DNA from 4 places in the Oceanobacillus sp. GQ8 genome. Region 4 is predicted to be linked to each of the others. Evidence: riboswitches for the same ligand, from Rfam matches in the RefSeq annotation. Region 4 holds a riboswitch; each other region holds the start of a gene.
What was found. Region 4 has a riboswitch for S-adenosylmethionine ahead of AC6CHS_RS15670 (5-methyltetrahydropteroyltriglutamate--homocysteine S-methyltransferase). Riboswitches for the same ligand answer to the same signal wherever they lie in the genome.

Region 1 (7,289 bases), on a different contig from region 4:
AAACAATGGATCACGAACTCTGCTTTTGCAGACGTGTTTGTTGTATATGCAAAAATTGATGGCGAGCATTTTTCTGCTTTTATTGTAGAAAGAGAGTATCCAGGAGTTTCTACAGGTCCAGAAGAGAAAAAGATGGGAATCAAAAGTTCCTCTACTCGTACACTGGTTCTTGAGGATGCTGAAGTTCCAGTAGAAAACCTACTTGGTGAAAAGGGTCGTGGTCATGTCATTGCCTTCAATATTTTAAATGTTGGTAGGTATAAGCTGGCTATAGGTGGAGTTGGGGGTTCGAAACGGGCGCTTGAGCTTGCTGTTAAATATACTAATGAGAGAAAACAATTCCAGACACCGATCTCAAGCTTCTCTTTAACAAAGGAAAAGCTTGGAACAATGGCCGCTGAAATTTATGCCAATGAGAGTGCAGTTTATCGTACGGTTGGACTGTTTGAACAACGAATGGGCTCCTTAACAGAGGAACAGTTAAAAGATGGTAGGGAGGTAGCGCGGGCGATTGCGGAATACCAAATTGAATGTTCCATGAATAAATACATGTGTACCGAATTATTAGATTTCACTGCCGATGAAGCAGTTCAACTACATGGCGGGTATGGGTTTATGCAGGAATATGAAGTGGAACGTATCTACCGCGATTCCCGAATTAACCGAATTTTTGAAGGAACAAATGAAATTAATCGTCTTCTTGTTCCAGGGACGTTGTTGAAAAAAGCAATGAAAGGTGAGCTACCATTATTGCAAAAGGCACAAAATCTTCAGGAAGAACTCATGATGATGATGCCGGAAGAAGTAGGCGATGAAACACTAGCCCAAGAAAAATATTTACTAAGAAATGCGAAAAAGATGGTATTACTTGGTGCAGGACTCGCCGCACAGAAATATATGAAAAAGCTTGAAAAGGAACAAGAAATTCTTGTTAACCTTGCAGATATGACAGCAGAAGTGTACAACATGGAAGCGGCCATTTTGAGAACTGAAAAGGCGATAAATAAATCTGGATTGGAAAAGAATAAATTAAAACTGCAATATACACAGGTTTATGTTCAGGAGGCATTTAATCGTATTGAAGCCGATGCGAAAGAAACATTAATCGCTGTTGAAGAAGGCGATACGTTAAGAATGATGCTTTCTTCATTGAGAAAACTTACACGTCACACACCAACAAACGTTGTAGCGAAGAAAAGAGAAATTGCAGAGCAAATAATTGAGGAAGAGAAGTATATCGTTTAATCATAAATGCGCTTAAAGCCAAACGCATTCGAATTTTCACGAAATTATTCGAATGATCGTTTGGCTTTTTGCTTTTAAAGACACACGTCTTTTTATGGATTGATGTGTCATTTGCTTATATCAACCATTCAACTCGTCATGTCTATTACATATTTGCTATAATAGAAGCAAATAAATGAGTAGGGTGGTTAAGTCAATGGCACTTACGTTTTATTGGTACCCAAATTGCGGTACTTGCAAGAAAGCCAAAAAATGGTTGGAAGAAAATCAGGTTGATTTCCATGCCGTTCATATTGTGGAAAATACACCGACCGAGGAAACAATTCTTGAATTAATTAAGAAGAGTGGACTGCCAGCAAAGAAATTTTTTAATACGAGTGGTAAAAAATACCGAGAAGGAAATATTAAAGAGAAAATAGCGAATGCCTCCGACGAGGAAATGGCAGCTATTCTAGCAACAGATGGGATGCTTATAAAACGCCCGATTGCTACAGACGGTCAGAAGGTGACAGTCGGTTTCAAGGAAGAAGTTTATAACGAGGCTTGGGGGTCAGAATAAATTTCTGACTAGAAAAATACGTGCAAATTGGGTTATAGTTAAGATGGATTACATAATGGAGGGATGACAATGAGCATACCAAAGGACTTATTATATTCTAAGGAACATGAGTGGGTTAAAAAGGAAGACGGCAAACTCCGTATTGGGATTACCGATTTTGCTCAGGATGAACTGGGAGACATCGTATTTGTTGAGCTGCCAGAAGTTGGAGACAAATTAGAACTTAACGAACCATTCGGTAGTGTAGAATCTGTAAAAACAGTGTCTGAATTATATGCTCCAGTTAGTGGAAAAGTAGTAGAAGTGAATGCAGATTTAGAAGACAGCCCTGAGTTCGTTAATGAATCCCCATATGAGAAAGCTTGGATGGTAGTAATTGAGCCATCTGAAGAAGCGCAATTAGATGAACTTCTGAACGCTGAGTCATATGAGGCAGTGCTTAACGAAGAAGAATAAAGAATAAAAAGGGAGGCTAACGTGCATCTTTATAAAAGTTGTATAGTTAGCCTTCTTTTCTTCATATACTCTTATTAGGAATTAATTTTGTAAAAAAACATTTTGCTTGATTTTCGAGGAGAGCTATGTAACCATGTCACATGAAAATGAGAAAGTAATCATTGTAGAGGGTTTAACAGATAAACGACAAGTTAAAAAGGTTATTACAGATGAAGTAACGATTGTTTGTACGAATGGAACACTTGGAGTGGAACGTCTAGATGAATTACTTGAGACTTATGAGCTTGACTATAAAGACGTGTATATTTTGGTGGATGAAGACTATTCAGGCATAAAGTTACGTAAGCAGTTGGCGAGAGAACTCCCACATGCTGAACATATATATGTCAGCAGTGAATATCGTGAGGTCGCGACAACACCTGAACAAGCGCTTGCTACAGCGCTGGTAAGTAAACGGATAGCGGTTAACCCTCTATTTTTATTATGAGGCAGATTGGTTAGGTGATTTTTTGCAAGAAATAACAACGAAAAAACTTAATGATGGCGATTATTTGCTTTATATCTATACTCCTTTTTGTGGTACCTGTGCACTTGCAAGAACCATGCTGGAAAAAATTGAACAAGTGCACAAGGAAACCATTTTCTATGAGATGAATGCATCCCTTTATCCAGAGTTTATGATCGAGAACCAGGTGGAAAGCGTACCTTGTCTTTTCATTATGAAAGATCATCAGATAAAGGAAAAGGTTTATGCCTTTCAATCCATCCCTAATATTTATAGTTACTTGATGGAGTATAAACCAGAACTTTTTGTAAAAAATTAATCTTAAATTATTTATTGACACAGTAAAAGTAGCATGATAGTATAATTCTTATCGAATTTAAGTGGATAAAAAAATAGACTCTTATCTTGAGCGGTGGAGGGACTGGCCCTGTGAAACCGCGGCAACCTTCAACTATTTTAATAGTTGAAAGGTGCCAATTCCTGCAAAGTGAAAACTTTGACAGATGAGAGAACGTGAAGACGACTAACTACGTCATTCTGTTCTTTCAGAATGGCGTTTTTTGTGCTATTTGGGCATACTATTGCCGAGGTTTACTAAGGAGGATTAACGTGATATCAATAGAAGGTTTGAGTAAGGTATTTACTTCAAACAAAAGCAGCGTGACTGCAGTACAAAATTTAGATTTAAACATAAATGATGGCGATATATTTGGTGTGATTGGCTACAGTGGTGCTGGGAAAAGTACATTTGTCCGTTTGCTCAATAGACTTGAAGAGCCCACGGGCGGTAGCATTAAGATTAACAATGAAGATATTACCGCGATGACTGCTCGCCAGCTACGCATTGCAAGACAGGATATTGGCATGATATTTCAGCATTTTAACCTGCTTTGGTCGAGAACAGTGGAGGATAATATTGCGTTTCCGTTGGAGATTTCTGGAGTAGCTAAATTGGACAGGCAAAAGCGTGTTCAAGAGCTCATCGATCTTGTTGGGCTATCAGGAAAAGAGAAGGCATACCCTTCCCAATTAAGTGGTGGACAGAAGCAACGTGTTGGGATAGCGAGGGCTCTAGCCAATAATCCGAAAGTATTGCTTTGTGATGAGGCAACATCTGCACTAGATCCGGAAACAACGAATTCTATTTTGGACCTATTGGTAGATATAAATAAGCAGTTTGGTTTAACGATTATATTAATAACCCATGAAATGCATGTAATTCGTAAAATATGTAATCATGTTGCCGTCATGGAGAGTGGAAAAGTAGTGGAACAGGGCGAAGTAATGGATGTCTTTCTCCATCCTCGTCAGCATGTAACCAAGAAGTTTGTGGAACAGGTAATGGGCAACGGTGAGGAAGATGAAAATATTCATGGCATTACAGAGGTATACACAGAAGGGAAAATTATCCGGCTTCATTTCATTGGTGAAACAACCAATCAGGCGCTTATTAGCCAGCTTGCTAAGAAGTATGAAGTGGAGATCAATATTCTGCAAGGAAAAATTACACAGACACAAGCTGGGGCATATGGAACTCTAATCGTACAAATTGCAGGGAATGAAATGGATGAAGCGGTTCGGTATATTAAAGAAAAATCCTCTGTGGAAATGGAGGTGATTAAGGATGTTAAATGATTTATTCCAGAGCATTAAAGTAGAAGATTTAATTGAAGCAACAAAAGAAACCTTCTATATGACGATCATAGCGTTAATAGGTACTTTTATTCTTGGAATTTTACTTGGTTTACTTCTCTATCTGACTTCTAAAGATGGGATTTGGAAAAATAAAAGCTTCCATTTTGTTGTATCAGCAGTGGTGAACGTTTTTCGTGCCATTCCTTTTATCATTTTAATTTTCTTGTTATTCCCGTTCACTAATTTCCTAATTGGGACAATACGTGGTCCTGAGGCTGCATTACCCGCACTAATTATTGGTTCTGCACCATTTTATGGAAGACTAGTAGAAATTGGCCTTCGCGAAGTAGATAGAGGTGTTGTCGAAGCAGCAAAGGCTATGGGAGCAAAAACGAGAACGATCATATTTAAAGTGTTATTGCCAGAATCCATGCCAGCGTTAATATCCGGTATTACAGTAACAGCTATTGCGCTCATTGGTTATACCGCGATGGCTGGAGCAATTGGAGCTGGTGGATTGGGGAGCTATGCATACTATTCGGGCTTTATGCGTCGAGACTTTGATATCGTGTTCCTTTGTACCGTACTCATTGTGATCATTGTATTTATCTTCCAATTTATTGGAGATATTATAGCAACTAAACTAGATAAACGATAAAACAGAAGAAGGAGTTAATTAAAAATGAAAAAAATTCTAATCCTAGTATCATTATTGGCTGTTTTTGCGTTAGCCGCTTGTGGCGGTGGGGATGAGTCTACATCTGAAGGTGATACCAATACAATTAAGGTAGGAGCTTCTAGTATTCCGCATGCTGAGATCTTGGAAGAAGCAAAGCCACTGCTTGAAGAGGAAGGCATTACATTAGAGGTAGAGCCATACGAAGATTATGTTCTACCGAACGATGATTTAGCAAATGGCGAGATTGATGCAAATTACTTTCAACATATCCCATACTTAGAGCAAACCATTGCTGATACTGGATATGAGTTAACAGAAATTGGTGGTATTCATATCGAGCCAATTGGTGTTTATTCCAAAGATATTCCGAGTGTAGATGATATCCCGGAAGGCACTGAAGTTATAATGAGTAATTCCGTACCTGACCATGGACGAATTCTTTCCTTGTTTGAATCAAAAGGGTTAATTACCCTTGATGAAAAGGTGGACAAAGAAACGGCAACAGTAGATGATATTGTGGAGAATCCTAAGAAGCTTGAATTCTCACCGGATTATAACGCAGAGTTACTTCCAGAATACTATAATTCAGAAGAAAATGTACTTGTTGTCATCAACACAAACTTTGCTATTCAAGCGGGTCTAAATCCACTTGAAGATTCGCTTTTTGTGGAAGGTGAAGAATCTCCTTATGTAAATGTTATCGCGGTAAGGGAAGAAGACAAGGACGATGAAGCACTAAACAAGCTTGTAGATGTTCTTCATTCAGAAGAGATACAGAACTTTATATTGGAAGAATATGAAGGTGCAGTTGTCCCAGTTGGCGGAAAAGAATAAAAAATTGCAAATCTTGAGGATGCGCGTGTAAACAGCAGTTATCTAAAAGAACTTTTGGAAGGGCACAGTATAATTTCTCAAATGAACAAATATAGAAGTAAAACCCTCTAAAGAGGTTTATAACTGAATTGTTCAGGGTACCGTATTGTGATACATTTATTCATGTACACAAAACGAAAGGATGGTTCACTATTAATAGTGGAATAAGCATGAACTATACTCCAGAAATGGAAAAGGGCATGCAACAAGCACATAAAGTGCCTTACGCCGAGTATGAGAGAAAATTGGAAACTCGTCTAGAAGTGGAGAAAAGCCGCCAAAAGGAATATGAAAAAAGCAAAGCGCTCATAAATAATTTGGATAAAATGTAAATGGATTAGACCCTCATGAAAATGAGGGTCTATTTTTGTGAAGATGTAGAATCTCCAATGATTTGACGTTATTTCAAGTAGACTTGCAATCAGCCATTTTTGTGTATTAAAATGAGTGGGAAATGTTATGAACTAGATAACCTAAAAAAGTTGATAATAAATTTGAAATGCTTTAAGATTGTAATGAGAATAAATTGAGAATGGATATTGAATCCGTTTGAAAATAAGAAAAAAATAGTAGTTGGAGGTATCGTTATGGCTGGATCTACGTTAGAAATCAAGAATCTTCATGTATCAATTGAAGGCAAAGAGATATTAAAGGGTGTTGACCTTACTATAAAAGGTGGAGAATTCCACGCAGTGATGGGACCAAACGGAACAGGTAAATCGACATTGGCATCAGCTGTTATGGGACATCCTAAGTATGAAGTGACAGAAGGAAGCATCTTGCTTGATGGTGAAGATGTATTAGAAATGGAAGTAGATGAACGTGCACGTGCAGGCCTTTTCCTTGCAATGCAGTACCCAAGTGAAATCAGTGGTGTAACAACTTCAGATTTCCTACGCTCTTCTATGAACGCACGTCGTGAAGAAGGAGACGAAGTTTCTTTAATGAAATTTATTAAAGAAATGGATAGTGCCCTTGATTATCTTGAAATTGATAAAAACATGGCACAGCGTTATTTAAATGAAGGATTCTCAGGGGGAGAGAAAAAGCGTAATGAAATCCTTCAATTAATGCTATTAAAACCAGAAATTGCTATTTTGGATGAAATTGACTCTGGTTTAGATATTGATGCTCTTAAAATCGTATCCAAAGGAATTAACAAGCTTCGTGATGAAAACTTTGGTTGCCTGATTATTACGCATTACCAACGCTTGTTGAACTATATTACACCAGACCATGTACACGTTATGATGCAAGGCCGTGTTGTTAAATCTGGTGGACCTGAACTAGCGCAACGCTTAGAAGCAGAAGGTTACGAGTGGATTAAAGAAGAACTT
Region 2 (7,289 bases), on a different contig from region 4:
ATAATGGAGATGCCTAGCGCAATATTAAAAAAGATAGTTAGACCTAATAATAAGGATATGATTTCCATATGTAAGGCTCCCTCCAAAACTCTGCTCACGGTCTAAAACGGATCATTTATATAATATAGCACATCTTTCTACAAACCGTCATATGGGTACCATGCACCTAACCCATCTTATATATTTACCCTCCGAGCTTGAAGATTATGCCAGAAAAAATGACAAGCAAATAACGCCTAATTAAAAACAAAATCGGAGAAGCCGAGAAAAAACCCTCACAGAGTGCCTCTGCAAGGGTTAGCCATTCTATATTTTACTTAGTGCCTGTTCCAAATCATGCCAAATATCTTCCCATGCCTCTAATCCCGCTGAAAGCCGTATAAGCTGATCAGTTATCCCCATCTCAATACGAGTGTCTTCTGGGATAACCGCATGTGTCATTGTTGCCGGATGCTCAATTAATGTCTCCGCATCCCCTAAGCTTACTGCAATTTTTATAAAAGTGAGATGGTTAAGCAAAGTTTGTGCGTCCTTTTTTGAACCATTAATCTCAAATGAGAGAACCCCGCCGCCGCGTCTCATCTGTTTATCAAAATGCTGCTCCTTCATCTGGGCACTAAATGGATAATAAACAGCTGATATCTTGGGATGGTTCTCGAGCATACTTGCAATCTTTTCTGCATTATCACAATGCCGGTCCATTCGAATAGGCAATGTTTTCATACCCCGAAGGAGCAGCCATGCATCAAATGGAGAAATAATGCCTCCAATATCTTTCTGTGTAGTCATGGCAACTGAATCAAGAAACGCTTTCTTGCCCACTACTAGACCTGCTATCACATCACCATGCCCACCAATATACTTGGTAGCACTATGAACTATGATGTCACAGCCAAGTTCCAGTGGTCGCTGTAAATAGGGTGTGGAGAATGTATTGTCAACAACCACAGGAATATTATACTCCTTTGCTATATCTGCAACCATCTTAAGATTAATAAGCCGGATCGTTGGATTAATTGGTGTTTCGACATAAATACATGCTGTTTCTGGTTTTATTTTTTCTCGGATACTCTCTTTTGTATCCATTACTGAAAAATCATGGCTTATCTGGTACTTCTCTTGTAGCATAGATAAAAGACCATAGGTACAGCCATAAAGCCCCGAAGAACAAAGTATATGATCGTTTGCTTTAGTAAGCGAAATTAGCACTGAAGACACAGCAGCCATTCCTGAAGCAAAAGCTAGACCACGTTCAGCCTGCTCTAATGAAGCAATTCTTTCTTCTAGAATCTTTACAGTCGGATTCCCTAGCCGAGAATAAATGTAGCCCTCTTCCTCCCCTGCAAACCGCCTTTCCCCTTGTTCTGCGGTAGCAAATGTGAATGTGGAGGTCTGGAAAATAGGTGGTGTCAGACTCCCCAGCATATCCTTCGCGTCATAGCCTTGGTGGATAACTGCTGTTTCGATATGTTGATCGTCTTTCTTCACAAAGATCCCCCCTGAAATTATTTCTTATTCTACTACTATCTTATTCTATTAACACTCTTTTTGAAAGCGTTTTCTTTTAACGGAAATCATGCTTTTTGCTTTTTAGATCAGACTCTTTTAAAATGGAGTTTATTTGATAAAAGAAGTTTAGGACTTACTGCAGTTACATGCGGGACAAATTTGTATAGAAAAGAAGGGTTGGCATGGACGCAAAACAGGAACAAACAGGCATTCTACTTACTGCAGGGGCATATTTACTCTGGGGTTTTCTACCGATCTACTGGAAGGCAGTGAATCATGTATCTGCGGGTGAAATTCTCGCACACAGAATCGTATGGTCGTTCTTCTTCATGCTAGTACTCATTGCTTTGCTAGGAAAGTGGCCAACCGTACTCAAGGAATGCAAAGCCATCCTGGCCAACAAAAAGCAATTAATTGCTGTGATTTTTGCATCCATTATGATTACACTCAACTGGCTGACCTTCATTTGGGCTGTGAATAGCGACCATGTTCTTCAAGCAAGCCTTGGCTATTATATTAATCCATTAATTAGTATATTACTCGGTATTCTCGTTTTAAAAGAAACCCTGACAAAAAGACAGCTAGTTTCCTTTATTCTTGCAGGTGCGGGTGTTTTATTTTTAACAGTCAGCTACGGGGTTTTCCCTTGGGTATCCTTATTGCTCGCAATGAGCTTTGGGCTATATGGATTATTTAAAAAGAGATTAAATGTAGGAGCTTTTGCTAGTTTAACAATTGAAACAATGTTTATTACACCAATAGCTATCCTATATTTACTGATTATCCCGGAAAACATTTTTCAGGCTAATACTTTCTTCACGACATCCACCTTGCTACTCATTGGCGCAGGAATAGTTACAGCGGTTCCGCTACTATTGTTTGCAGGTGGAGCAAGAAGAATTCCGCTAGCGATGATTGGGTTCCTCCAATACATAGCCCCGACCATTATGCTGATTCTCGGTGTGTTTGTATATAATGAAACCTTCACTACTGCTCATTTAATCGCATTTTCTCTTATCTGGATAGCCCTAATCAACTATATGCTATCAACTTATTTCCCTTTTCATAAAAGGACGAGAGATTAGAGCGCATGTCACTTAACAAGAGGTTCCTGCCTCTTGTTTTTTACTATACAATTATTTTCAATAAACGGTTGACAATTGCGTATAGTTGGTTTTATAATGTGAATAATTTAAAAATTAAATCTCTTATCAAGAGTGGTGGAGGGAATAGGCCCTGCGAAACCCGGCAACCTGAAAGCAAACCTTGTTTGCTTCCGATGGTGCTAAATCCTACAGATCATCTTGGATCTGGAAGATAAGAGGAGGAACGTGAATGATACGCCCTCTTCTTAGGAAGAGGGCTTTTTATATTCCCCCCTCCTCCCCCAGACCGGTTACACTGCAAACTGCAGTCTTACATCGAAAAACTGTTGACTGGCAGTCCATAATCTTAAAGGAGGAATTTACATGTCATCATTTACTTACCAACAGGATGAAACAACGTTACTTCACGGAGGACAGGTGCCTGATCCATCTACCGGGGCAAGGGCTGTACCCATTTATCAAACAACTTCTTATGTGTTCAATAATACGGAGCATGCACAAAACCTATTTGGTTTATCAGAGGCGGGTAACATTTATTCACGGATAGGGAACCCAACGGTTGACGTATTTGAACAACGAATTGCCCAACTGGAAGATGGAGTTGCAGCTGTAGCTACGTCATCAGGTATGGCCGCAATATCCTTTGCAATATTAAACATTGCCGGATCTGGAGATGAAATTGTTGCAGACAGCAATTTGTATGGTGGTACCTACAACTTATTTGCTCACACGTTGCCGCGCTATGGAATAACTGTAAAATTTGTAGATGGGACCGATCTTGAAGAAATCAAAAATGCTATAACAGACAAGACAAAAGCTATTTTTGGGGAAATCATTACAAACCCTAGTCTAAATATCTTTAATGTAGAGGCTGTATCAGCCATCGCTCACCAGCATGGCATCCCGCTCATTATTGATAACACTTTTGCACCGTACTTAACCAAGCCACTTACTTGGGGAGCGGATGTCGTTGTCCATTCAGCTACAAAATGGATCGGTGGACATGGAACAACAATTGGGGGCGTAGTAGTTGACGGTGGCCGTTTTAATTGGAACAATGCGAGATTTAAAGGTTTTACTGAGCCTCAGGAAAGCTATAACGGGTTACGTTTTATTGATGTCGGGGCAGCCGCCTTTGCGACAAAATTACGCGTAGAGCTTTTACGTGATATTGGAGCTTGTTTAAGCCCACAAAGTGCCTTTCAGTTGTTACAGGGACTGGAGACATTGCATTTACGAATAGAAAAACACACTAAAAACGCTCAAGAAATTGCTGCATACCTAGCCGATCACCCTGCTGTTGAGTGGGTTAACTACCCAGGTTTACAAAACCATCCCTCTCACCAGCTAGCTAAAAAGTATTTGAAAGACGGATATGGTTCCATCATAACGTTTGGCATAAAAGGTGGCCGGGAAGCTGGCCGGAAACTGATTGATTCCATATCACTATGGTCACATGTAGCAAATGTGGGGGATGCGAAGTCGCTCATTATCCACCCTGCCTCGACAACCCATCAACAGCTAAACTCAGAAGAGTTGAAAAGCTCCGGGGTGTCGGAAGAGTTAGTTCGGTTATCTATCGGGTTAGAAGCTACTTCTGACCTGCTAAGCACATTGGATGAGGCGATCAATCAGGCTGTTGGTAAAACAACGACCCAAAAACCTTCGGAAAAAGATGCAATAGAATGGCTTGTAAGATCACCATTCGACCGAAGTAATGGGACAGTAAGACAAAAAGCAATCGCAGTTTACACTGCAGAAAACAATAGAGAAGTGAACAAAACAATTGAACAGCTTAAAGCACTCGGATTCCTTGTTCCAACAATCCAGCAGGAAATCAACGGAGAAGAGAATCGTTTTACTCAGTTAGCAGATGTACCTTATCAAGTAGACGCTGTCTATGTAGATCATAACGTCCTTCCATCTGACACTTTAGAACAATTCATAAATAAGCAAAGCAGTATCTTATGGGTACGTTATCCAGAGGGCCATACACAGCTTATTGAAAATGCTGAGGCAACCGGGATTACAGTTGTCTCTGGAAACACCCCCTATGATGAATTCGTCCGCTTACGGGGAGGGCTTCGTGAGAGTGTGATTGCAGGAGTGTGAGAATGGAACTTTCCCGGGAGGTTATCTTGTGATGAATGAATCAACCAAAGCACTACTCTTCAAGGTTAAGGAGGGTGTTTTATGACAAATTCCCAGAGGACGGTCCCTACTATTGGGAACATCTCCATAGGACCACTCCTCCTCACTTCTGGGGAGCTGCTTGAGGAGGTTTCTCTCCGTTATGAGATTTCGGGACCGGAGGGTGCTCCTTTTATTCTTGTATGCCACGCCTTAACAGGGAATCAGCATACAATTGGAAATGATAAAAATCCAGGCTGGTGGAGTGGTCTTATTGGCGAGAGGATGTATGTTGACACAGACGCCTATCAAGTGCTTACCTTTAATGTACTTGGTGGTTGTCATGGCTCAACAGGTCCCACCACTATTAATCACAAAACCAAGGCGCCCTACCGAAGTCATTTCCCTGACATCACGGTTAGAGATATGGTGCATGCTCAACACAAAGCATTGACAATAATGGGTATCCACCACCTGGCAGCCGTGATTGGAGGGTCCCTTGGAGGTATGCAGGTAATGGAATGGGGACTCCTCTATCCTGATCAAATGGATAAACTCATCGTCCTTGCCTCTACTCCAGTGTTTACAGACTACGGGATTGCTTACAACCATATTGCTGAAACATCCATTAAACAGGACCCGGCCTGGAATAATGGCCAGTATGAATCGAATCATTCTTTAAAAGGGTTGGAAATTGCGCGAATGATTGGCATGGTTACCTATAGAAGTGGTGCCTTATTCAATCAGCGTTTTGATCGAAAAGGCAATCAGCTTAAATATGATGTTAGTAGTTATTTAGACCACCAGGGGAAAAAATTGACAGAGAGATTTGATGCGAACAGTTATTTGACGTTGCTCCGTGCAATGAACGATCATGATATTGGAAAGGACAGAGGTGGTTGGGAGGTTGCCGCAAGAAGCATGAAGCCTCCCCTGCTTGCAATCAGCTACGATAGGGATTTGATTTTTGAGCCCTCCTTCATGAAACAGTTCGTAAGCGAAGTGGCAAATGGAAGTTATTTTCACGTAGATACAGAATTTGGCCATGATGGTTTCCTTACAGAATTCAATAAATGGGGACACGTGGTCGAACACTTTCTAAACAATTAATATAATAGCTTACAGAAAAACAGGTTTATCCTTCTGCAAAATGGGGGAAAATAAACATAACCCTTTTCTTTCACCTATCGCCTTTTAAAAGGCGATTTTTCTTTGATGTTAAAAGAAAAGCTCAAAGCGTCGTTTAGACACGTACGAACTGCGCCTGGCCATGCCAGGTGGCTCCGTGTTGCCACGCAAAGTGGCGATTTTAATGGAGCATTCCTACGTAGGAGATAAAGGAATCATGCCCCTGCAAACGGGGTATGTCGGCGTTGGCCGCAAAGGCCGGTATTAGCCGACCGACCTTAATTGTCGAATCGATGATGACTTTCACCCTCCGGGTATAAGGGTGACTAAGCCTCTGGTTTTCACCAGTCGGCAAGTCTTCTTTATCGTTGGGTGATGCGTGAAGCCGCCTAGTTTCTGACGCTCTGAGCTAGACAAAGAAAAGCGAAGAGCGTATGAATGAAGGAAGGCCGACGAAGTTCGACCCGTCCTGGGTCAATGTCGGCATGACCCGGATCCTCCGGGCCCACGTTGCTCTTCTAACCTAGTGTTCCTACATAACATACAAAAGAAGTTGTCCACTTCCTAAATGACGGAATTCATGAGATAATCTAGTGTGATATTTTAGAAGTACTAGCCTGACAACATGTAATACAGGCCTATCTTGCATAGGATAATATGAATCCAACAAATTAATCTGTTGGAACTTACACTCCCTGACATGTTAAATAAATTTAAACAGCTAGGTGTGGGATATTGATGAAAAAACGTAATGTAATAATACTTATTTCGCTGTCCGTTCTTATTATCGGTATCGGCATGGTTGTTATCTATTCTTACCAGCCTAACTCGCAATTTAAAGATGTAACTATTATGGAAAGCGAACTGCCGGAAGAAGAGAAAGAGGACCTTGAAAAAGAAGAAGAGGAGCAGACTGAACAAGAGTCAGCTAGCGAAACAGAACAGAAGCCCCTTTCAGAAATCGTTGTTAATGTCGTAGAAAGCACCTTGGAGTTCTTTTCATTAAGAGAGACACATGTAACGGCCATCGGTGATTCGCTCACCCAGGGGGTTGGCGCGACAAATGAACAAGGTGGTTATGTCGGAATATTAGACCGTTCCATTAACGAGGAAGAGGAGCTTGTAGCATTTGATAACCTTGGTATACGCGGTAATCGCTCAGATCAATTACTCTCTAGGTTAGAAGATCCCGAGGTAGTCGACTCCATACATCAGTCAGACATAGTCCTCATTACGATTGGTGCGAATGATATTATGCAAGTGGTAAAAGAAAATTTCACCAACCTAAAAATGGAAAACTTTGATGAAGCACGGGACATGTATGAAGACAGATTAAGAAAAATCTTTTCTAAAATCCACGATATTAGTCCGAAATCTCAAATATACTTGCTAGGTTTTTACGATCCTTTTAGTAAA
Region 3 (7,289 bases), on a different contig from region 4:
CTTTCAGGCGCTTATATACTACTAGTCTGATCAACGTTTTGTTATTAATTTTTATTACTATATGTCTTCAAAGCATAAATGTCAAGATATAAACAAAAGCGCAAGCACCCGATTAGAGACGTACGGACTGGACTGAGACACAGGAGATGGAGACAGCGGCAGAGGCGAAGGAAGTCTCGCTAGTCTCTGGGAGCTTGAGCTGGCCGTGGCCAACTTTATAGAGAAACGCTAGAAATCTCAATGTTTAACCTTCTTATTTTAATGTAAAGAAAAAAACCGCTACTAGGTAACGGTTTTTTTTATCTCCAAATTTTATGCGCTAATTAAATTAATGGAGGAGGTAGAGGGATTCGAACCCCCGCGCGGTTTGACCCGCCTGTCGGTTTTCAAGACCGATCCCTTCAGCCAGACTTGGGTATACCTCCGTGGCAACAGAATATAATATATCATGCTCAAAAAAAGATGTCAATTATTTTTCTACAAAAAATTTAAAGATGGCGAATGAAGAGAATGGAGACTAAATTAGTTTAACCAAAAAATAGATTCTCCAACAATGCTAAGAACACGATTGAGCCAAGAGCAATTGGAATAGAAATGAATAGTTTAGTTCGCAACCCAATACCTTCAAACCTTTTATACACCTTGTTTACTATACGATAACCAATTATAAGGAATAGTATAGCGACAATTGTGGCTATAAAGTCAACATAGGTAAACGGTTTACTAATAAATCTATCAAGGGGGACGTTAATGGCAAAAAGTAAAGAAAACAAGACAAATTGATACATAGCAAACCTAACAATAATTCTCATCGGTAGTTACCTCTATTCATGCTTTTATCGACAACTACCCGCCATTGCTTCCCTTCTCTCGAATACTTGTGACTATGAAATTATACTTCAATTACCAGCCCTTGTCTTTAATTTAGAAACATGAAGACAGCTAAAGGGGAATAAACCCTCTAGCTGTCTAAGATTATTTTCCTGTCCGCTCTGTAAACTCTTGTTTGATCTCCTCAAACAACGTACTATTTGTCAGAAGCTGTAGCGCAGTGAATGCTGACGCCTTCGCTCCTTTAATAAGTGCTTCATCGCCCTGTTCGGAGCGTGCAGCTTCTCTAAATGCTACTGTATGACCAATTAGATCGCTCGAGCCAATTTTGATGTGCGGATGGATGGTTGGTACTACCTGACTGACATTTCCTGCGTCTGTTGAGCCTAAAGCCTTTCTTTCCTCCGTATTTACTACCTCTCCCAATTCCTCAGCTATTTCTTTAAATACTTGGTCAAATCGTTTGTTGACGACAAAGTTATCTACTTCATTTTGGAAAGCAATCACTTTCACATCAGCGCCTGTAGCTAATGCTGCTCCTTGTGCAATACCCTTCACTTTCTTCGTTACTTCGTTTAAAAGCTCTCGAGAACTAGCTCGAATATAAAATCTTGCTTTGGCGTAATCTGGTACTACATTCGGTGCATCTCCACCATCTGTAATAATTCCATGAATGCGAACATCTGACGGAAGGTGCTGTCGTAATGCATTAATGCCATTAAATAGTTGAATGACGCCATCTAAAGCATTAATTCCTTTATCTGGATGGGCGGAAGCATGTGCTGGTTTTCCATGAAAAGCGAAATCAAGTGGATCTACAGCGAGACTCGGACCAGTTAAATTGGTCTCAGCACCTGGGTGTATCATAATCGCTGCATCAATATCTTCGAGCAATCCCGCCTTTACAAAGCTTCCTTTCGCACTTCCTTTTGGGCCTCCTTCCTCTGCAGGGGTACCTAATACGACAAGCTCTCCTCCTACTTCATCCAATACTTTACTAAGTGCAATAGCAGCTGCAGCACTCGTGGTACCAATTAAGTTATGCCCACAGGCATGACCGATTTCTGGTAAGGCATCATATTCTGCCAAAAAGCCAATTCTTAAGCCCTCTTTTTCACTTTTCTTTTTCGCAACGAATGCTGTTTCATGTCCTGCTACCCCTTTTTCTATTAAAAACCCTTCCTCAACAAGCAATTCAATTAAGCGACCAGATGCATAGTACTCTTGGTTTCCGATTTCCGGGTTATCATGAATATCATGACTTGCTTGAATGTATTTCTGTTTATTTTCTTCTATATTATCAACAATAATCTTCTTCACTTCTTCTAAACTTTTGGCAACAACACTCATTTTATCCACCTCGTTTTTTATTTTTATCCTGTACTTCTATTCTCTCTTTTAATGACCAATTTCACTTAGTGGTACAAATGTCGGGATGGAGTTTCCATCGCGTTCTTCAATAATAAAGTCTGCTACGTCATCAGACTGATAAATTTCTGCTAGTTTATTTAAGGTTTCATCGTCTTTGTCTTTGTCTTGTACGGCGATAATATTAATATACGGGGTAGCTGTTTCATCCTCGTGGAATATGGAATCGTCCATTGGACTAAATCCAGCGTCCACTGCAATGCCGTTATTTATGATGGATGCATCTACATCTGGCAACACCCTTGGAGTCTGACCCGCTACAAGCTGTTCAAATTTCAGGTTCTTCGGATTTTCTACGATTTTATCCAGCGACCCATTTCCGTCAAATCCTTCTTCCAATTTAATTAATCCAGCTTCCTCTAGAAGAAGTAATCCACGGCCCATATTCGTTGCTTCTTTAGCTAAGGCAATCGTTCCACCTTCAGGAATATCTTCTACGGAATCATGCTTTTCAGAATAAAGACCCATTGGTGCGATAACCGTTGTAGCAATTGGAGTCAGATCAAGGTCATGCTCCTCGATAAAGGCATCAAAATAGGAAACGGTCTGGAAAGCATTTGCATCGATTTCACCCTCAGCTAGTGCTAGGTTCGGTTGCACATAGTCAGAAAAGCGAACAATCTCAACCTCTATTCCTTCTTCCTTGGCCTTTTCTGCTACATAATCCCAAATAGTTGTGTCAGAGCCACTAATTCCTACTTTGACCTTCGTTGCAGCCTCCCCATTAGAACAGGCGCTGATAACCAAACTTAAACTAACTAGTAACAATAATAGACTTAACTTTTTCATGCTGTATCTTCTCCTTTTGTTTTGATTTTATCTTCTTCTTATTTTCTTGGATAAAATATTTCCGGTGGATTGTAATCCTTGAACCATGACGACGAGTATTCCTACTGTTATTAGCATCACCATTGTGTCGAATCGCTGATAACCAAAGGTAATGGCCAGGTCTCCTAATCCGCCACCACCAACTGCTCCTGCCATGGCTGAGGCTCCAACCAATCCAATTGTTGCAATAGTCGCCCCTAACACGAGGGAGCTAAGAGCTTCTGGTATAAGAAAGCGAATGATTATTTGCCAAGGTGTCGCTCCCATTGACTGGGCAGCTTCCATCACACCTGGATCTACTTCTAAAAGAGAATTCTCTATTAATCTTGCAATGTATGGTCCTGCAAATAACACCATTGGTACAATAGCTGCGGCAGTACCTATTGAGGTTCCAACAACTAATCTAGTGAATGGAATGACTGCGACCATTAGGATGATAAACGGAATAGAACGAAATATGTTTACTATTGCATTTAAGACCGTAAAAATATACTTGTTTTCCCATAGGTGCCCTTTACGTGTCACAACAAGGACAATTCCTAATACCAACCCTATAATCATAGAGAAAAATAGGGCGACTGCGACCATTACAATGGTTTGCCATAATGCCTCTGTTATTGTTTGCCAATCAACCAACATCTGCTAACACTTCCTTTACACTTACTTTTTGTTGATGAATATGCATAATGACACGATTAATCTCTTTTTCTTCCCCTTCAAATTGCACGATAAGATTTCCAAATGGTACGCCCTGTAATTCTGTGATACTACCAAACAGAACATTTACCTCTACCTCGTATTGCTTTGCGATTTGCGACAACAACGGTGTTCCAGTAGACTCGCCAACAAATACAATCCGATAAATTTGATTATGTGCATCTTGTTTTCTTACTAACTCATATACGGAATCTGGGATTTGATCATGCATCACCGTACTGACAAAGTTATGAGCTGTGGTCGTTTGTGGCTGAGAAAAGACATCAAATACAGAACCAGATTCGACTACTTTTCCATCTTCCAGCACAGCAACTTTATCGCAAATTTCTCTAATTACGCCCATTTCGTGCGTGATAATTAAAATGGTGATATTGTATTCCTGATTAATTTTCTTTAAAAGTTTTAAAATAGCATTTGTTGTGTCTGGGTCAAGGGCTGATGTTGCCTCATCACATAAAAGAATGGATGGCTGGGTTGCAAGAGAACGGGCAATCCCAACTCGCTGTTTCTGCCCCCCAGAAAGTTGGTCTGGATAGCTGTCAGCCTTGTCACGCAAGCCGACAAAATCAAGAAGTTCATAAACACGCTTCGTTACTTCCTTTTTTGGAGTTTTGCTTAAAAGTAAGGGCATTGCGACATTGGTAAACACGGTTTTCGAATTAAGTAAATTAAAATGTTGAAAGATCATCCCAATGTTTCGCTTTGCCTCCCGTAGTTCTTTTGGTGAAAGTGCTTGTAAGTTTTGCCCATTCACGGTCACTGTTCCGGATGTTGGCTGTTCGAGTAAATTAACACATCGAATGAGCGAGCTTTTTCCAGCACCACTAAACCCAATCACCCCATATATCTCTCCCTCTTCTATGTGGAGATCCACATTATCCAGTGCTTTTACGCCTTCTGCCTTTTCGCCGTATACTTTTGAAACCTGATCAAATGTAATCATCTACTTCCTCCTGCTCGTTGTAGTTTCAAATTAAAAAGCCTCTTCTTATAAGATAAGAAGAGGCAATGAGCTAGTATCCTCCTCTTATCTTTACAGACCTTCGTCTGTTGGAATTGGCACGTTGCTTTAAAAGCACGTTGCCGAGGTATCAATGGGCCAGTCCCTCCACCTCTCTGGATAAGAAGTAATGCATATTTAATTTTGTCGTGAAGAAGAGTTGTTTCGCGTAAAACTAAAAAATCCCTTCTTATAAAAATAAGAAGGGATCAGCTATGTACGATCATCCTCTTCTTATTTTTCAGGCTCGCATTCGCCTGTTGGATTTAGCACAGTACTATTAAAAGTCCGCTGCCGAGATATCAATGGGCCAAGTCCCTCCATCTCTCTGAATAAGAAGTAATGCATATTTAATTTGTTGTTGCTACTTACAATACTACCAGCCTTTCAATCTGTCAACAGTTTTTTCTAATAAATTATTCAATTCATTTTTTTACTTTTTAGCATAAATAAAGGATTACTAAAAAATAAAGAACCCTATCCTTTGAATTACCACAAACAGATAGGTTTCTTTCTATGCAAGATTTATTCCTTTGGTTCTAGATCTTCTAGAGAGTCAATATCCATATAAGCTGGTACTGCTAACCCAGTTTTGGCTCCCTCTAAGTTTGGTCCCAAGTCATCAAAATCATCTTCATATTGTTTATATAATTCGGCATGTGTTACTGGCATCCATACTGCTAATGATGCATCAGCACTCCCAGTTGCTATAGCCTCAAACATAATAGCTGGGTCAACTTGGGTAAGTGTCACATCAAATCCTTTTTGTTCTAATGCGTTTTTTGCAACATTTGCTGTAAAAATTGCATCATCCCAAGGTAAAAGAGCGATTTCAATAGAAGTGCCATCCACAGAGTCTACACCTTCCGTCCATTCTGCAACTGTTTCTTGATTATCCTTAGCCCACTCCTTTACTACTTCAGCATACTCCTTTTCTTGAGCCTCTAATAATGCTTCTTCTACATCTGAAAGCTCCAATTGTATGCGATCAATAATTGTGTAAGCTTCAGGCATTTCGTCCTTTAGGCCTTTTCTAGCAATCGTTGTAATCTTTTCTTCATCACCATGAATACCTTTGGGATCCTTTAAATATTTTAAATCCCACTTGGCAAATTTATAATGAGGAGACCATGCACTAAAAATAATTGGTTCTTTATTATCAATCGCTTTACTTAATTGGGATAACATTGCTCCTGCTGAAGACAATTCCTGTTCCCAACCGGCAAGATTATCGTACGAATCTAAAACTTCTTCATTCTTCTTAGTTTGTCCAGCACCAGGCTCTGTACCGGTAATTGTATAATCTAATTCTTCACTAACACTTCCTTCTGCTTGTGCATCCTCATTACTTGATCCACAACCTGCTATCATAAGAGATAAGATTAAAACAATAAATATTCCTACTATTTTTCGTTTGAAATTCATCATGTTGTAAAAAATAACCTCCATTTTATCTACTATAATTTCAATATATTTGATGGTACGATCCCCGGCATGTTAGATCGCAAGCATGCAAGTTTAATGTTATACCTATTGGAGGATTGATTCAAAGTCCATAATCAGTTATTTCTGTATAAAAAGTTTGTAAAATTTTAATTTAACAGAGTTTTCTTTGAGACATGCTTTTATTACGTCGTTTTACTCCGACTTACGCCTTTTTTGTACAATTTTGCTATAAAGGGAATATCAATCATAGAGTTACGAGGGAAAAATCTATCTACTATCTTCGCGATGAGTGAACAACTAGAAAAGGCTGTTTTTCGATAACCGAAAAACAGCCTTACTCTTTATCTTATCCAATTATTTAATGGCTTCTTTGCCACCCATATAGGCACGTAGTACAGAAGGGACGATGACAGAGCCATCCTCTTGTTGGTAATTCTCCAGAATAGCTGCAACGGTACGACCAAGTGCCAATCCGCTGCCATTCAAAGTATGAACAAACTCTGGCTTCGCATTTGCTTCTCTGCGGAAACGGATTCCTGCACGTCTTGCCTGAAAGTCTTCAAAGTTAGAGCAAGAAGAAATTTCCCGGTACGTATTTTGGCTTGGGATCCATACTTCAATATCGTATTTCTTCGCTGCTGTAAATCCAAGATCACCAGTACACATGCTCATGACACGATATGGTAACTGTAATAGTTGTAATACCTTTTCAGCATTTCCTGTCAGGTTCTCCAATGTCTCATAAGAATCCTCTGGTTTAGCAAAGTGAACGAGCTCCACTTTGTTAAATTGATGCTGACGAATAAGACCACGTGTATCCCTACCAGCAGAACCAGCTTCAGAACGGAAACAGCCACTGAAAGCTACGTATTTTTTAGGAAGATCATCTACATTTAAGATTTCATCACGATGATAATTCGTAACAGGTACTTCTGCTGTAGGAGCCATGAAATAATCCCACTCTTCTAGCTTAAAGGTATCTTCTTCAAATTTAGGTAGCTGACCTGTTCCTGTCATGCTGGTGCGGTTGACGATATAT
Region 4 (7,289 bases):
ACACTTTGTTTGGATGGCTTGCTAGCAAATAAAGAATCTCAAATTCCTTCGGGGTTAAATCAATGTCTTGATCGAACAAGCAAACTCTTCGTTGATCTGGAAGAATAATAAGCCCGCCAAAATCTAGTTTTTCTGTTTCATTATTTGACTGGTTTAACTTCTTATAACGTCTCAGTTGAGCGTTGACACGGGCTGCTAATTCAATAGGGTTAAAGGGCTTGGTCATGTAATCATCTGCGCCAATCACAAGTCCTTGCACTTTATCAAAGTCTGAGGTTTTTGCGCTTAAAAATATAATCGGCATATTATGTTTCTCACGAATGGAGCGTGTCACTTCATACCCATCCATTTTTGGCATCATGATATCTAGAATCACAAGATCTATGGAATAGGAATCGATGGCGTCAAGCGCCTCTTGACCATCTAAAGCTTTTAGGACACGATAGTTTTCTTTCTCCAAATGGATCGCAATTAAATCGGCAATTTCTATTTCATCGTCTGCGATAAGAATGGTTGCCTTCTCCATTTCGATGCCTCCCTACATTTAACTTATTTATTATCATGTATAAACTATAGCATATATTTAAAAACTCCCTAAAAAGAAGTCCGTTTTGCAATAGATGCCATGTTTTACAATCCAGTACCGAACCGGCAACAATACCTTCTTCAGCAGTTACACGCGTGCTATTACATTTAAACCCCTTTGTGGTTATGATAACCACAAAGGGGTTTTCTTCTCAGATAAAACCATATTACTTTTTGCCGACTTTAAAAATCAGAATCTGAATGAAAAAGTTCAAGTCGTGCAGGTTAGTGGGAAAACCCTAAAATATTAACTTCGCATCTCTTTCCGAAAAGCATATAAGAACAATAGTGAAATGAATATGGCACCGCCAATGATATTTCCAATACTTGCAGGGATCAGATTAAGCAATATATATTCGTGCCAAGCATAGTTGTCAGATGTAAAAATTCCTAAACTGAAATAGCCCATATTTGCAGCACTGTGTTGGAAATTACCCGCAACAAACAGAATGACAGGTAGAGCTGTACCCAAGATTTTTCCGACCACGTCTCTAGCCGCGGTTGTTAAAAATGTTGCCATGCCAATAAGCCAATTGGCAAGAATTCCCGACAACACTACTTGAAACCAGCCTACCCAGCCATTTTCGGCAAATTTCATTTTGTGAGACAGTAGTGTTTCAATCTCTTTCGAAAATTCAGGTGTCAAGGAGTTCGACATAATGACTAATAAAGCAACAAACAACGCACCTACAAGGTTTCCAATATAGGCTACAGCCCAAAATTTAACATACTTATGTTTTTGCCAATATGACCTTTGTAAATACGATGTTGGTAAAAGGACGTTTACTTCAGTAAACAATACAGATTGTGACATAAATACCATAAGATATCCTGCTGTAAAACCGAGACCCTGCAGAATATAAGTCAGCCCTTTCGCATCAACACCGATGGCAAGCAGTATAGAAAAAACAGCACCAAAGGTCATAAACGACCCTGCCTTTAAAGAGAGGACGAATCGGGAGGGTGTATTTGTATCAAGGTGTTCTTTTCCTTTATCACTAAACGATTGCATAATCTGAGTAGGAAATAAAAATTGCCTTTCTGGGATTTCTTGTGTATTACTTGTCTGATTTGACGATTCCTGGTTACCATTATCCACCATCAATATCCTCCTATTTGTATAAGTTCTATGTTGAAGCTTAGAGTTATGTAACCCACTACTTTAATAGGTACCCGAATGACGAAGTCTTCAAGCTATTTTTGGATCGCCTTTTATTTATAAATATTTTAAAACCTTCTTGACATTTTGATAATACATCTGTAGTATATTGACTAATCAAAAAATTTCATATGATTTTTCTTATCCAGAGAGGTGGAGGGACTGGCCCATTGAAACCTCAGCAACAGACATTTGTACTGTGCTAATTCCAGAAGCGTTAAGCTTGGAGATAAGAAGAGAAAATTTTTACGTATCCAACCCTCTTCTTATTTGTTAAGAAGGGGGTTTTTTGTTGGTTACATAAAATAGATACTTTCATTACTAGTTTAGTTGAATTGCGTTTATAAAAAATAAAACGAAAGTAGGGATTTAACATGTCAATTACCTTAACAAAAGCACCTTTTAAAGCGGATCAAGTAGGAAGTTTATTACGGCCGGAGAGCATTCATCAAGCAAGAAAGGAATTTAAAGAAGAAAAAATTTCTGCCACACAATTGCGTGAGATCGAAACAAAGGAAATTAAGCGTATTGTGGATAAGCAAATTGAAATTGGCTTAAATGCAGTAACGGATGGCGAGTTTAGACGCAGATTTTGGCATACTGATTTCTTAGAGCATCTAAACGGGATAGAAGGATATGTTCCAGATGTAGGATATATTTTCAATGGTAATGAGGAGACTGAAAGATATAATGTCCGAAATACAGGGAAGGTTTCCTTTAATCCCGATCACCCTTTCATTCAAGATTTCATCGAATTTAATGAAATTGTTGCTGGGCGTGCAGTTGCCAAACAAACAATCCCTAGCCCTAATCAACTCTTCAATCAAGGGATAATTAACGAAGACATTTACCCCGACATTGATGAATATGCCAATGATGTTATTCAAACATACCGTGATGCATTACACGCTTTTTATGAAGCTGGAGTTCGCTATTTACAATTTGATGATGTTTATATTGCTGGACTTTCTTCACCAGATATTCCGTTTAACGAGGGGAAATATTCAAGGGAAAAACTAATTGAATTGGCATTACGCGTTGTTAATGAGGTACTGGAAGGTAAACCAGACGACTTAGTCGTGACAACACACTTATGTCGTGGAAACTATCGTTCCAATTGGGCATTCGAAGGGAGTTATGACTTAATCGCATCTACTTTGTTTGCCAAAGAGAAAGTGGATGGATTCTTCTTGGAATATGATGATGAGCGTTCCGGTGATTTTAAACCGCTAAAACATATCCCAGCTGGCGGAGCCCAGGTTATTCTTGGTGTGATCACATCGAAAAATGGGGAGCTAGAGGACAAAGAATCGATTAAAGCACGAATTAAAGAGGCATCTCAATATGTTCCGCTAGATCAACTATGCTTGAGCACACAATGTGGATTTGCATCAACCCACCACGGAAATAAATTAACGGAAGAAGATCAGTGGAATAAATTAAAATTTATTGTTGAGATTGGGAAAGAGATTTGGGGATAAAAACTTCAAGAAGAGGAATGTAACAATTCCTCTTCCTTTTACATTTATGCTAAGTCCAGTATGCGCAAAGCGTAAACGCGTTATTAAGGATCTTTTCCCTTGCTAAAAGTCCTTTATTTATTTGCTGAAAGGATCGATTACATGACAAAAAGACACATCGAGACACAATTGGTGCAACTGGGCAATCATAGCGACAAAAAAACGGGTGCCGTAAACCCGCCAATTTATTTATCAACAGCGTACCAACATCAAGGTCTTAACATGACCACTGGATACGACTACACAAGGACAAAAAATCCAACTCGATCCATTCTTGAGGAAGGGATTGCAAACTTGGAAGCAGGAGATAGCGGGTATGCCTGCAGTTCGGGAATGGCTGCCATTCAATTAGTCTTATCCCTTTTCCGCTCAGGGGATGAAATCATTGCTCCAGAAGATATTTATGGAGGGACATATCGTTTACTTCAGCATTATGCCGACACCTATAATATCCAAACTACTTACACGGCGTTTAACGATGGTGAAGAAACAGAACAAGTCATTACAGGAAATACTAAAGCCTTGTTTATCGAAACCCCAACAAACCCATTAATGCAAAAAATTGATATTCAAGAATACGCGACTCTTGCCAAGAAACACAACCTATTATTAATAGTAGATAATACGTTCTTAACTCCTTATCTCCAGCGTCCACTGGAATTGGGTGCTGACATTGTTATCCACAGTGCAACCAAATACATTGGTGGGCACAACGACGTACTAGCTGGCTTGGTTGTCGCAAATGGAAATACGATTTGTGAAAAGTTGTCCGAGTTACATAATGCCTCTGGCGCTGTCTTATCTCCATTTGACTCATGGTTATTAATTAGAGGTTTAAAAACCCTTGCATTAAGAATGAAACAACATGAGGAAAATGCAAAAAAAGTTGCTGCGTATTTGGCAAATGAACCAGTGGTAACAGATGTACTTTACCCTGGTTATGGGGGTATGCTTTCCTTTCGCCTAAAGGAAAGTAAATGGATTGGAACGTTCTTGGAAAATCTGCAGTTAATCACCTTCGCCGAAAGTCTAGGCGGAATCGAAAGCTTTATAACCTATCCCGCCACACAAACTCACGCTGACATTCCAGTTGAAGAACGAACAAGTCGAGGTATTTGTGATCGGTTGTTACGATTTTCAGTGGGCATTGAAGAAGCGGAGGACATTATTGGAGATCTGAGGCATGTGTTTTCCACTTTAGAAAAGATGGAGATTATATAGGAGGAAGCTCCGTTTAAAATTAGAAGAAAAGACCATTCAAAAGTTTCGTGAACTAATGAATGGTCTCTGCTCTTTTATGGTTAATCAAAAAAGTGGAAATTAGCAAAATGTTAGCATTCTTTCTATGCCCTTTAAGAAGTATGATATTTGACACTGACCCAAAATTAGAGAGAGACACCTCGATATTAAATAGTGTATTAACTTAGGCTAAGATCCCATAACTTGTCATGTGTCCCTACCACAAGATTGATAACTAGAACCAATTAATAGGTTCAGGCTTAAGATTTTGGAATATATGCTTTGTTTCTGTATATTCTTCAATACCTGGTCTTCCTAGTTCTCGTCCAATACCAGATTGTTTAAATCCACCCCATGGTGCATGTGGGAAATAAAGGTTAAATTCATTAATCCAAACAGTGCCCATACGCATCTTCGCCACACAACGTTCAGCTTTTGTTATATCGTTTGTCCAAACGCCACCTGCAAGTCCATAGATAGAGTCATTAGCAAGCTTTACTGCTTCCTCTTCTACACTGAATTTTTCAACCGTGATAACGGGGCCAAAAGCTTCTTCTTGAACAATGCTCATGTCTGTTGTACAGTCTGTGAAAATAGTAGGAAGATAGAAAAATCCATTTTTAAGTTCTGGATCATTTGGACGGCTGCCGCCAGCTGCTAATACAGCACCTTCATTAATACCTGTTTCTACATAGTTTTCTACCTTCGCAAGGTGCTCAGCTGAAATAAGCGGTCCCATTTGTGTATCTTCTTCAAATCCACTTCCGAGTTTAATTTTTTTTACTCGCTCCACAAGTGCGTTAACGAACTCATCGTGAATACTTTCTTCTATGATCAGTCTTGTACCAGCGGAACAGATTTGTCCTGCGTGGAAAAATACTCCGTTTAACGCTTGGTCTACAGCTGTTTCAAAATCAGCATCAGCAAAGATGATATTAGGGTTTTTCCCGCCAAGTTCGAGTGCGAGATTCTTTACATTAACACTTGCAGCCTGCATGATTTTCTTTCCAGTAACAATTCCACCTGTAAAGGAAATAAGATCCACATCCATGTTACTAGCTAACTCTGAACCAACTCTGTTACCAGTACCGAGCACTAGATTTGCAACACCGGCAGGCACTCCCGCCTCTTCTATTAGTTCGAATACTTTAATGGTTGTAAGTGGTGTAATTTCACTTGGCTTCATTATTAAAGTATTTCCAGTTGCCAGCGCTGGAGCTAGTTTCCAAGATGCTTGAAGTAATGGATAATTCCACGGTGTAATTTGTCCGCAAACACCAACTGGCTCGTGGACCACTTTACTAATAGAGTTTGGTACGGGGGAATCAATCAGTTCCCCACCATTCTTATCTGCGAGTTCTGCATAGTAACGAAATACGCCGGCGATATCATCCATGTCTCCACGGCTTTCTTCTATCGTTTTAGCAGTATCTAATGTTTCTAATCTCGCAAGTTCTTCTTTATCTCTTTCTATTAATTCAGCAATTTTCCTTACAATAGTTCCTCGCTCTGTTGCTGGCGTGGAAGCCCAACCTCCATTATCAAATGCTTCTCTTGCTGCAGCGATTGCTGCCTTTGCATCAGATTCATCACCTTCTGGTACGGTAGCAATAACTTCCTGGTTGAACGGATTAATAATATCACGCGTTTTACCAGAAATTGCGTTCACCCATTTACCATTAATGTATTGTTGCTGTTTGAGACTCAAGTCTATCAACTCCAAGTTTTAATAAATTAATTTTATTAAAAATTTATTTAACACTTTAAAAAATGATAACACGTCTTTTTACTGATGTCAAAAGGAAACATAAAAATTTAAAAAGAATTAATCCCTTTAGAAAGATTGTAACTACCATGTTAGTAGACAACTGCAAGTGGTTAAAATCATTATTTTCATTTGACATTTGATCTGAATTCGGTAACATAAAGTTTGCGAAGAAGATTAAAAAAATATTTAACATGCTTTACTTTATATTAAAGGAGCGACTTTATGAGTGAATCTGCTGAAAAATCCAGAATTAGAATAGAAGGGGCTAAAGATAAAGTCATTGGAGCTATTGCAGAAACAATGGATTTATATGGTGTAACACCAGCTGCTGCGAATTTATATGCAACGATGTACTTTAAAGATCAAATGACTCTTGATGAAATGCAAACGGAGCTCGAAATGAGTAAACCAAGTATGAGTACTAGTGTCCGCAAGCTTCAGGAGATAGAGATGGTGAAGAAAACATTCACACGCGGTTCTAGGAAACATACTTATATAGCTGAGAAAAATTTTTTCCGGTCCTTTATGGTATTTTATTGTCAGATGTGGGAACGGGAAGTGAAAATGAATATGGAGGCAATTGAGGAAGCGCAGGAAGATTTTATAAATGTAATAAAAGATTCTTCCAGCACACCAGAAATTGTTGCAGAGGCAAAAACATACTACGATCAATTAGAAGAATCAAAAACATATTACCATTGGTTGGATAACTTAGTTGCCAGTATAAGGAATGGTGAAATATTCGAGTTTTTACCAAAGGATAAGCAAGTTTAAAACGAAAATCTTTTATTAGGTAGTCACTAGACTACCTATCATACCACTTATCTTGATTCAACAAAGTGGTATGTTAAGTTTATATATAACGTTAAAATATTTCTTAACATATTTAACGTTTATAATATTTATAATTTAAAAAGGGGAGCTTTACTACATGAAAAATTTTGGAAAAAGACTTAGTTTAATCTTAGTACTGTTCATTTTTGCTTTACTGTCAGCATGCGGAAATGATAGTGAAGAA

Region 1: another riboswitch for S-adenosylmethionine. It lies ahead of AC6CHS_RS11990 (methionine ABC transporter ATP-binding protein); the one in region 4 lies ahead of AC6CHS_RS15670 (5-methyltetrahydropteroyltriglutamate--homocysteine S-methyltransferase).
Region 2: another riboswitch for S-adenosylmethionine. It lies ahead of AC6CHS_RS07480 (PLP-dependent aspartate aminotransferase family protein); the one in region 4 lies ahead of AC6CHS_RS15670 (5-methyltetrahydropteroyltriglutamate--homocysteine S-methyltransferase).
Region 3: another riboswitch for S-adenosylmethionine. It lies ahead of AC6CHS_RS05405 (methionine ABC transporter ATP-binding protein); the one in region 4 lies ahead of AC6CHS_RS15670 (5-methyltetrahydropteroyltriglutamate--homocysteine S-methyltransferase).

Annotation. Positions count from the first base shown of each region.
Region 1 covers NZ_JCAXEV010000003.1:633,459-640,747, forward strand. Annotated here, with positions in the region: gene AC6CHS_RS11965 (acyl-CoA dehydrogenase FadE) at 1-1,245, shown strand, start outside; gene AC6CHS_RS11970 (arsenate reductase family protein) at 1,442-1,804, shown strand; gene gcvH (glycine cleavage system protein GcvH) at 1,874-2,260, shown strand; gene AC6CHS_RS11980 (toprim domain-containing protein) at 2,394-2,747, shown strand; gene AC6CHS_RS11985 (thioredoxin family protein) at 2,770-3,084, shown strand; SAM riboswitch class I at 3,163-3,275, shown strand; gene AC6CHS_RS11990 (methionine ABC transporter ATP-binding protein) at 3,375-4,400, shown strand; gene AC6CHS_RS11995 (methionine ABC transporter permease) at 4,390-5,058, shown strand; gene AC6CHS_RS12000 (MetQ/NlpA family ABC transporter substrate-binding protein) at 5,083-5,913, shown strand; gene AC6CHS_RS12005 (YuzK family famiily protein) at 6,123-6,284, shown strand; gene sufC (Fe-S cluster assembly ATPase SufC) at 6,540-7,289, shown strand, end outside.
Region 2 covers NZ_JCAXEV010000002.1:508,589-515,877, reverse strand. Annotated here, with positions in the region: gene cls (cardiolipin synthase) at 1-68, opposite strand, end outside; gene megL (methionine gamma-lyase) at 307-1,488, opposite strand; gene rarD (EamA family transporter RarD) at 1,692-2,594, shown strand; SAM riboswitch class I at 2,715-2,833, shown strand; gene AC6CHS_RS07480 (PLP-dependent aspartate aminotransferase family protein) at 2,979-4,727, shown strand; gene metX (homoserine O-acetyltransferase MetX) at 4,809-5,855, shown strand; gene AC6CHS_RS07470 (SGNH/GDSL hydrolase family protein) at 6,612-7,289, shown strand, end outside.
Region 3 covers NZ_JCAXEV010000002.1:74,737-82,025, forward strand. Annotated here, with positions in the region: tRNA gene AC6CHS_RS05380 (tRNA-Ser) at 333-425, opposite strand; gene AC6CHS_RS05385 (hypothetical protein) at 528-812, opposite strand; gene AC6CHS_RS05390 (M20 family metallopeptidase) at 976-2,181, opposite strand; gene AC6CHS_RS05395 (MetQ/NlpA family ABC transporter substrate-binding protein) at 2,230-3,048, opposite strand; gene AC6CHS_RS05400 (methionine ABC transporter permease) at 3,076-3,726, opposite strand; gene AC6CHS_RS05405 (methionine ABC transporter ATP-binding protein) at 3,716-4,747, opposite strand; SAM riboswitch class I at 4,829-4,931, opposite strand; SAM riboswitch class I at 5,036-5,143, opposite strand; gene AC6CHS_RS05410 (glycine betaine ABC transporter substrate-binding protein) at 5,330-6,229, opposite strand; gene serS (serine--tRNA ligase) at 6,605-7,289, opposite strand, start outside.
Region 4 covers NZ_JCAXEV010000005.1:78,730-86,018, reverse strand. Annotated here, with positions in the region: gene AC6CHS_RS15680 (response regulator transcription factor) at 1-526, opposite strand, end outside; gene AC6CHS_RS15675 (formate/nitrite transporter family protein) at 833-1,687, opposite strand; SAM riboswitch class I at 1,883-1,980, shown strand; gene AC6CHS_RS15670 (5-methyltetrahydropteroyltriglutamate--homocysteine S-methyltransferase) at 2,119-3,225, shown strand; gene AC6CHS_RS15665 (methionine biosynthesis PLP-dependent protein) at 3,367-4,485, shown strand; gene betB (betaine-aldehyde dehydrogenase) at 4,739-6,211, opposite strand; gene cudC (choline uptake/conversion transcriptional regulator CudC) at 6,494-7,045, shown strand; gene AC6CHS_RS15650 (glycine betaine ABC transporter substrate-binding protein) at 7,203-7,289, shown strand, end outside.